3 regions of the Peribacillus sp. NPDC101480 genome follow, and region 3 is predicted to be linked to each of the others. Evidence: riboswitches for the same ligand, from Rfam matches in the RefSeq annotation. Region 3 holds a riboswitch; each other region holds the start of a gene.
The links. A riboswitch is a leader RNA that binds a small molecule or an ion and turns the genes downstream of it on or off. The one in region 3 is predicted to bind lysine.
Positions count from the first base shown of each region.

Region 1: it holds a riboswitch for lysine, as region 3 does, so the genes downstream of both, dapA (4-hydroxy-tetrahydrodipicolinate synthase) here and ACQKMF_RS13315 (amino acid permease) in region 3, are expected to answer to the same signal.
Region 2: it holds a riboswitch for lysine, as region 3 does, so the genes downstream of both, ACQKMF_RS03585 (aspartate kinase) here and ACQKMF_RS13315 (amino acid permease) in region 3, are expected to answer to the same signal.

Region 1 is NZ_JBNNSB010000005.1:277,646-280,936, forward strand. It holds gene ACQKMF_RS18410 (metallophosphoesterase) at 1-249, opposite strand, end outside; lysine riboswitch at 956-1,134, shown strand; gene dapA (4-hydroxy-tetrahydrodipicolinate synthase) at 1,267-2,163, shown strand; gene ACQKMF_RS18420 (Lrp/AsnC family transcriptional regulator) at 2,605-3,096, opposite strand.
Region 2 is NZ_JBNNSB010000001.1:707,970-711,260, reverse strand. It holds gene ACQKMF_RS03590 (YslB family protein) at 1-225, shown strand, start outside; gene ACQKMF_RS03585 (aspartate kinase) at 289-1,521, opposite strand; lysine riboswitch at 1,612-1,788, opposite strand; gene uvrC (excinuclease ABC subunit UvrC) at 1,850-3,291, opposite strand, start outside.
Region 3 is NZ_JBNNSB010000003.1:425,888-429,178, reverse strand. It holds gene ACQKMF_RS13320 (LacI family DNA-binding transcriptional regulator) at 218-1,180, shown strand; lysine riboswitch at 1,435-1,620, shown strand; gene ACQKMF_RS13315 (amino acid permease) at 1,717-3,168, shown strand; gene ACQKMF_RS13310 (glycoside hydrolase family 13 protein) at 3,217-3,291, opposite strand, start outside.

The sequences.
Region 1 (3,291 bases), on a different contig from region 3:
AACGACAACAAAAGCATCCTGTCTAGGCGCAGCTTTATTTAATTGATCCATGGCTGTTCTGAACTTGTTCATATCAGCTGTTGTTCCATCATCAATATGCACATCACTGATTACTGGAAAAACGAGCTCAGGTTTACGCTTATTATCTGAATTTGAAGATTCCGAGAATGCTTGTACACTTGATAAAGAAGTTGTTAATCCTACCGTTACAACTGTCAGCATTGCTGCAAATTTATTTTTCCCTTTCAAAATCAATACCTCCTATTTATCGTTTAGCTAATTATGTATTTTTTAAACAGATCAACAACTATCCTCCTTGTTTATAAATTTTTAAGGTGTTTACCAATTAAAATAGTAACTTTACATTATTAATAAAATATAAGACCAATGTAATTTATATATTAATAAATCAAAAAGGACTAAGGCCAGTATTCGTTCCATTCACTTTTGTCTCGTTTTTGGTATTGATTTTCCATTTCTTAATGGGAATGGAATCCTATCCCTCAACTACGTAGTTACCCGTAAAATGGTAAATGGTTCCACAGTACATAGAAATACCAATTTTGATATGGTAAAGTCTAGAAGAAGGAAAGGAGAGAGGTTATTATAAAAAATTATTAAATATTGTGATGGTAATAACTCTTGTCTTTGGACTGTTTTTTGCGATTGCACCGACACCGATGAATAAAGCATTAGCATTGTCCTATGATAATACAAACCCTTATTCGACAGGTTGTGCTTCTAAAAGCCCAATCACCTATGAAACAGAATATATCTATAAAACTATTAATGTTAAGATTACATAATCTAAAAAAGATGAATCCAGCCCTATACCGTATCCATTTTCATTGATTATTCATGTATTCTAAAAAAAATTTTCTAAATTGCCTTGCAATAGAAAGGATTCCTTGTTATATTACAGTCAATTAAATATTTTCTTGCTTCATACTTTTGAAGTGAGGATAGAGGAGCAAAAACCATTAGTACACATTTTGAGGAGAATGAGATCCTATGACTATTGTGGAAAGGGGAATTTGCCGAAGCCGAAAGAATCTCATGTTCTTGAAGCTGGTTCTGCTATTGAATAAATACAGGACTGTCATATAGGAAACTATATGGAGGGCTATCTTATGCGCGGAAACATTTTTTGATAAATATTGTTTCTACTGCAGCAGCGAATCCTCGTTGTTGCTTTTTTGCGTTTACTCCTGAATGGCCCACCACCTCTGAATATTTTTAAAAAATCATACAAAAGGGTGTGAAGTTATGAATTTTGGCCAAGTTTTAACCGCAATGGTTACCCCGTTCAATCATAATGATGAGGTTGATTTTAATGCTACGAGAACTTTAGTAAACTATTTAATTGCTAATGGCTCTGATGGATTAGTAATAGCTGGTACAACTGGAGAGTCCCCTACATTAACAACAGAAGAGAAACTGGATTTATTCAAAATTGTTGTTGAAGTTGTTGATGGAAGAGTTCCTGTCATAGCTGGAACTGGCTCAAATAACACGAAAGCTTCCATCAACTTAACAAGGCAAGCTGAGGCAGCGGGAGTCGACGGAATAATGCTCGTTACCCCATACTATAACAAGCCGTCTCAAGAAGGATTATTTCAGCACTTTAAGGCTATTGCCCAATCAACATCTTTACCGGTAATGCTCTATAATATTCCAGGACGAAGTGTTGTAAACATGTCAGTAGAGACGATTGTTAACCTCTCAAGAATCAACAATATTGTGGCAGTAAAAGAGGCAAGTGGTGACTTAGATGCCATGGCACAAATCATAAGCAAAACAACTGGTGATTTTACATTGTACAGCGGCGATGATGGGTTAACATTACCGGTTTTAGCCATCGGTGGAACAGGAATTGTTTCGGTTTCTTCACACATAATTGGTAATGAAATGCAAGAAATGATAAATAGCTTTAAAAATGGTGATGTCCATGGTGCTGCCGCTACACATCGTAACCTTCTTCCAATCATGAAAGCATTATTTGCTGCACCAAGCCCCGCACCAGTAAAATCAGCATTAAATATGCGGGGGTTAAATGTTGGAGGTGTCCGGTTACCATTGGTCCCTATAAACGATGAAGAAAAAAGAGCACTACAAATGGCTCTACAACCTAGAAACGAAGAAGCTGTTTTGTTAAATAAATAAATAAATAAAGATAATGATTCATTCAGCATACTTTAATACCGTTTTTCTAATTAAAGACCATAATAAACGGGATAAAATTTTAAAAAGCAGTGCAGCTCATAAAGAGTGCACTGCTTTTTAATCGATCCACGGCTCAGTGCTTAAACTGGTTGAGCAATCCATTTTCAAGAAAAAATATATGGCATACAGTTGGAATTATAAATTTCAAATTTCTAACGCAATGATTTTATCGGGATCGATCATAAGCTTGTATTTCTAGTGATGTTGAGATGTAATTATTGAAAGACATAGTGTACCTGCTCAATTCTCTTGAAGTGATAAGAATAATCTTAAATGACTCGTTCCTTGCGATCCAATCTATAAAGGACTTCATTTTTTTATTTCTTCTTCTACCTTTTCTCTCTCTCTTGTTCTATAAAACACGTTCGATAAAGTGTACTTTTACGAACGGGACTTTTCTTCCCATATAGGTAAAACAGTTGAATATTTAATTTCTCTAAGAGCTAGGCTAGTTTGAATTTTTGTTATGCCTAGTTTATTTAACTTTCTAATAAATATTTCTAATTCCTTCCGATCTTTATTAGCCACTTTTAGAAGATAATCATACTCACCAGTTAAACAATGACACTCTAATACTTCTGACATAGAAGCTAATGCCTTTTCCAAAACTTCCAGTTCTTCAGCTTGATGTATATTTGTACTAATAAAAATGAAACATAATAAATCAAAACCTAGCTTCTCCTGGTTTAAAATTGCTACTTGTCCATTAATAAACCCTTCATTTTCCAAACGTTTTATCCTTGAATGTATAGCTGGGGGAGATAACTTGACACGCTTTGCGAGCTCAGTATTACTTAACTGTGCATCCTTTTGCAGTAAATCTAAAATTTGAATATCAACATTATCTAGAACCTTGCTTACGATAGATTCCACTTATAGTCACTCCTTTTACAAATGTTCCAAAAATAGTATCACTTCAATAGCAAAACAAAATTTAATTCTGTTTATCGGCAATATTCATTAATATTATTCTAAGTTTCTTCTATTATACAAAATAATATATTAAGTAACGATCTAAAATGTTAAAATTATTAATAAATAATTGTAAAAATTGAAATGTCATTGTGC
Region 2 (3,291 bases), on a different contig from region 3:
ATCTTGAAGTATACAAAACACGAGATGGAATTATCCCTGACGGGTGAAATAATCAGCCGCCGCCTGGATTTACACCCTGATTGTCACTTCCAACTTGAAGCCGGTTTCCTTGCCGAGCAGTTTACACTGCAAAAAAAATTCCTCAGCGAATCAACGGAAGAAATTAAACGCCGCGCAAAAAAAGTGATATTCACCATCCAATGGGATCCCAGAGATCCAATCTAATGAGCCCTTAAAACAGACTTACCCTTTTTACCGGAAGTCTGTTTTTTATTGGACTCCTGACACTTAAGCTAGCACATTTGCATGCTGACCTAGTTTAAATGCTTCATGAAGAGATTCGACCGCCTTCACCATTTCCTTTTCATTGACGACAGTCGAAACTTTAATTTCCGATGTGCTGACCATTTTCACCTGGATGCCTGTATTGGCCATCACTTCAAACATCTCGGCAGCCACTCCCGGATTGGATACCATACCAGAACCGACGATGGACACTTTTGCCAATCCGCTCTCCGTTTCGACTCGGTCGAATCCCAATTGTTCTTTATTATTTTCCAGCACGATCAAGGCCGCTTCCGTATCTTCACTTTTTGTGGAAAAAGATAGATTGGTCGTATCCTCGGCAGTCATGCTTTGAATGATGATGTCCACATTAATCCGGTTTTTCGCAAGTGTTGTGAAGATTGTGGATAATGCACCAAGTGATTGGGGCAAACCATATATTGTGACCCTCGTAATACTGTCTTCAAAAGCAATCCCGCGTACAATTAAGTTTTCTTCCATAGTTGCTTCCTCCTCAATGATCGTTCCTGATTCTCTCTCCATGCTTGAACGGACTTCAAGCGGTATTTGATAATTTTTTGCATATTCGACAGCCCTTGGATGAAGGACGCCCGCCCCCAAGTTGGCAAGTTCCAGCATTTCATCATAAGAAATCGATTGGAGTTTTCGTGCGCCTTTTATGTAGCGAGGGTCCGTTGTGAAAACACCCGTTACATCCGTATAAATATCGCATCTATCCGCATTCAGCGCTGCAGCGATGGCAACCGCTGTCGTATCGGAACCGCCTCGCCCTAAGGTAGTGATTTCCCCATTTGCATCGTTCCCCTGGAAACCAGCCACGACCACTATTTTCTTCTCCTGAAGCTGAGCTTGGATCCTCGTGGCATCGATGTTTAAAATCCGGGCATTCCCATGAACGGATTCCGTTTGCATGCCAGCCTGCCAGCCAGTATACGAAATGGCTTCATGTCCTTCTTCAATCAATGCCATCGTTAACAGGGAAATCGTTACCTGTTCCCCCGTAGTCAATAGCATATCCATTTCCCTCTTGCTCGGGGTTCCGGAAATATCCCGGGCCATGGAAACCAATTGATCCGTGGTTTTCCCCATGGCTGAAACAACGACGACTACCTCATTTCCATTCTGCGCTTCCTCGATTACCCGATTGGCAACATTTTTGATTTTTTCTACGCTTCCGACGGATGTTCCGCCAAATTTTTGAACGATTAATGCCATCCTCATGCACCCTCTCTACCTTTTTAGGCAATAAAAAAAGCAATGAGAAATATCTCATTGCTGTGATCACATATCTAAATACTGTAAACACAGTGAGATAGCTCTCCAGGGTATAAACCCTGACAATCCGCCATTTATTAAATGTCGGACCAGGAAAACAAGGTATGAGTCTTGTCTTCCTTCGGCGTCATCCCCTTTCAAAACCTTTCATGGAAGCTCATACTTCTCCAGGTTTTTACTCTTGAATTCCGCACCTCTATCAGCACTTTTAAGTTGTCTAGTTAAAAATTCTTTTTAATCATAGCATAGAGATTTATCGGTAGCAAGATTATTCTTGTAATTTTCTAACGATTCCCTCTGCTACCCCTTTTGGCATGCCAGCTTCCATGATTTCCTCGGCGGTTGCCTCTTTGATTTTCTTCAATGATCCAAAATGCCTTAATAATTGCTTCCTTCGCTTTTCCCCGACTCCTGGAATATCATCAAGCTGGGAGTGAACTGCATTTTTCCCGCGTAGCTGACGATGGAATGTAATCGCGAACCGATGCACTTCATCCTGAATTCTTTGCAATAGGTAAAATTCCTGGCTCCGTGAATCAAGAGGTACGATTTCAAGCGGATTTCCGATCATCAATTGCGAGGTCCTATGCTTTTCATCCTTAATGAGGCCTGAAAGTGGAATATCAAGGCCCAATTCATTTTCCAGAATATCCCGTACGGCTTCAACATGTCCCTTTCCGCCATCAATGATGATCAAGTCCGGAAGCGGCAGCCCTTCTTTCAATACCCGTGAATACCTTCTTCTGACCACTTCACGCATCGATTCATAATCATCAGGCCCTTGGACCGTCTTGATCTTATATTTGCGGTACTCCCTTTTTTCCGGCTTTCCATCAATGAACACGACTAAAGCGGAAACTGGGTCACTTCCCTGGATGTTGGAGTTATCGAAAGCTTCAATTCGATGCGGGGTGTAGATACCCAGTTGCTTCCCGAGGTTTTCCACCGCATTGATCGTTCTTTCTTCATCCCTTTCAATCAAAGAGAATTTTTCCTGAAGCGCGATGGAGGCATTTTTATTCGCCAATTTAAGCATGTCTTTTTTCGCTCCCCGTTTCGGGTGAATCGTTTTGACACCAAGCAGCCCTTCGGCCATTTCGGCATCCACTGATTCAGGCAGCAAGATTTCCTTTGGTTTAAAGTGGTTCGTAATCTCGTAAAACTGACCGAGGAATGTAAGAAGTTCCTGTTCGGGTTCATCGTAGACCGGAAAAAGTGAAACATCCCTTTCTATTAATTTACCCTGCCGGACAAAAAATACCTGAACGCACATCCAGCCTTTATCATAGGCAAAACCAAATACATCCCTGTCGATGAAATCTGTCGTCATCATTTTCTGCTTCTCCATCGTAATATCGATATGGGCAATTTTGTCACGGAACTCCTTGGCCCTCTCGAAATCGAGATCTTCCGATGCCTCCAGCATTTTTTCAGTCAGTTCTTTTTTTATTTCAGTATGCCCGCCGTTCAAGAACCTGTTGATATCATCCACCATTTTTTTATATTCCTGTTCCTCTACATCATATACACATGGGGCCAGGCACTGGCCAAGGTGATAGTAGAGACAAACGCGATCAGGTAAAGTATTGCATTTTCTAAGGGGATAGATGCGGTCGAGCAATTTTTTCGTTTCGTTAGCTGCAAATGCATTCGGATAAGGACCGAAATATTTACCTTTGTCTTTTTTGACTTTTCGCGTAATGATTAGAC
Region 3 (3,291 bases):
CAAATCCCAATTCGATTCCGCAAAGCACAACCAGGGTGATTAAAGTTTGGAACATCATGATTTCCTCCTCCTCTAAGACTTAAACAAATCTTAAAGGATGAAACCAATACCAGAACAAGACCTTATTTGAAGAAATCTTCAGCAGTCCCACACTGTTCCCTTGCCCTGAAATGGGTTTCATACTGTACAATAAAAAAAAAGAAAAAACGGTGATACCATGACAAATATTAAAGAAATAGCTCAATGTGCTGGTGTATCTGTCTCAACAGTGTCTCGTGTATTGAATGATCATCCATATGTAAGCCCCGATAAAAGAAAGAGCGTCTTAGAAGCGATCAATCGTTTGAATTATACGAGAAACATCAACGCCATTCATCTTTCAAAAGGCAAGACCAATCTTATCGGCATCATCATCCCCTTCAACAATCACCCATATTACGGGGCAATCGTTAACGGAATCACTAAACAGGCAAATGCAATCGGCTGTCATATCGTCATCTTTCAAACAAATTATGATAGAGAGAAAGAAATCCAGGCTTTTAATATGCTGCAAATGAAGCAGCTCGATGGCATTATCGTTTGTTCAAGGATTTCAGAAATGAAAATCCTCTTGGAATATCAAAAATACGGACCGATTATTTTATGTGAAGATACAGCTCAGGCTGAATTCTCATCCATCAGCATTGATCATTATGCAGCTTTCTCCTGTGCCCTTGAGTACGTGATCGCTAAAGGATATAAGAAAATCGGATACAGCCTCGGCCGTAAAAAAAGCAGAAATAGTTCCCACCGCACAAAAGCCTTTAACGATATCATGAGTAAACATCAACTGATAAACAATAAAGAATGGCTGTTTGAAGGCAGTTATCACATCAAAGACGGTGAACAATTGTTTCAGGAATGGAATTCGATGATGGATAAACCTGAAGCCATCATCATCACGAATGATGACACGGCGGCAGGGTTCATTCTTACCGCTAAGAAATCGGGTATAAGGGTACCGGAAGATGTGGCCATTCTCGGCTTCAATAATGATAGCCTTGGCGAAATGCTCGACATCACGACCATTTCCTTACCGCTGGAATGGATTGGGAAAATGGCAGTGGACCTATTTGAGAATCCTGGAGAGGTCAAACATGTAAAACTGGACTACGCCCTAATAAAAAGGAAAACCGTTTAGTTATCAGGATGCTTTATTTTAGTATATCGTCACTTGAATTCTTCCTTACTGCCATCATTCAACTAGGAAAAAATAACCACATAAAATAATCATTGCGATATCCCAGAAGTTATTTTATAATTTTGATATAGTAAAGTTTACTCAATTACTAGCAATCTATTAACGATTGCATGAATTTCATGAGTACAATCGTCCGGCGTCACCTATTAAACTGACGCAAACGATTTTAGAAAATTGAATACTTCCTCATTTACCGATGAGTTAGAGGCTGCAGCTTATAAAAGTAAAACGGACGAGATTCTGGAAAATTAAAGACTCCGTTTGAAAGGATAAGTTGCCGAAGTTAGGGTATATTCCATGTATATTCTTGCTGGCGGTGTAACCGAACAGGAACACCACTGTCACGTTTTTTCAAAAAAGCGTGGGGAGCTATCTTCGGAAGGATAAACGGGTTTATTATAAACAGCCGTCGATCTTTTTCGACTGCTGTTTTTTTATTTTTCGTTCCCTTCCAATAAAAAGGAGTGTAACATCAATTGTCAAATTCTCAATCACCATCAAGCCCTACTGAACTGAAAAGGAGCCTGAAAGCGCGTCATTTAATGATGATTTCATTAGGTGGAACGATTGGAACAGGTTTATTTTTAGCTAGTGGCGGGGCCATTCATTCAGCCGGACCTGGCGGTGCCTTGGTGGCATACGCAATCATCGGCATCATGGTTTATTACTTAATGACAAGTCTTGCAGAAATGGCAGCGTTCATGCCAGTGGCCGGTTCGTTCCGTGTCTATGCATCCAAATTCGTCGATCCGTCTTTCGGTTTTGCGATTGGTTGGAACTACTGGTATAACTGGGCAATCACCATTGCTGCCGAATTGGCAGCCGTTGTCTTAATTATGAAGTTCTGGTTCCCGGATAGCCCTTCAATTATCTGGAGTGCCATTGCGTTAATCATTATGTTTCTTATCAATTACATGTCAGTTAAAGGTTTCGGGGAAACAGAATTCTGGTTTGCCATGATCAAGGTCGTGACAGTCGTCATATTCTTGATCACGGGTGTTCTGATCATTCTCGGAATCATGGGTGGCAAAGACCCAATCGGTTTTTCCAATTTCACAATGGGCGAAGGTCCCTTTAACGGAGGATTCTTCACGATTCTAGGCGTATTCATGGCTGCCGGCTTTTCATTCCAAGGTACGGAATTGCTTGGAGTGACTGCAGGTGAAAGTGAGGATCCAGAAAAAAATATCCCAAAAGCGATCAGATCCGTTTTCTGGCGTATCATCTTATTCTATATCTTAGCCATTTTTGTAATTGGCATGATCATTCCGTTTACCGATTCACGTTTATTGAGTGAAGATGTTGCCGTAAGTCCATTTACGCTTGTATTTGAAAGGGCCGGCCTTGCATTTGCTGCATCCATCATGAACGCGATCATTTTATCATCCGTACTCTCAGCCGGTAACTCTGGCATGTACGCTTCAACCCGTATGCTATGGGACTTGGCACGTGATGGTAAAGCACCGAAATTCCTAGGCAAGTTAGATAAAAGAGGAGTACCCGTGAATGCCCTTATCGTGACTTCTTTAGTTGGCTGCGTTGCATTCTTAGCTTCGTTTTTCGGTGATGGCGTCGTTTATATCTGGTTATTGAACGCTTCAGGCATGGCGGGATTCGTCACCTGGGTAGGGATTGCGATTGCCCATTATCGGTTCCGCAAAGCCTACGCAGCTCAAGGCCTTGATATGAATGCTTTACCATTCCGGGCACAAGGCTTCCCATTCGGGCCTATATTCGCACTTGTCCTTTGTATTATCATTATTATCGGACAAGGCTATCAAGCTTTCAGCAGCGATGGGATCGACTGGAATTCAATGTTCGTTTCCTACATTGGCTTGATTCTATTTTTCGTCTTATGGTTCGGCTATAAAATTAAGCACAAAACGAAAATCATTCCCCTAGAGGAATGTGACCTTAAATCAAAATAATACGCAAAGGACCTGTTCTTCCTAATCGAAGAAGAACAGGTCCTTTTTTCATTTCAATTGATAAACACGGCATTCATATGGTTGCAGGGGTTTGCTGGAGATTCCTTCTTCCTCCTGATCATA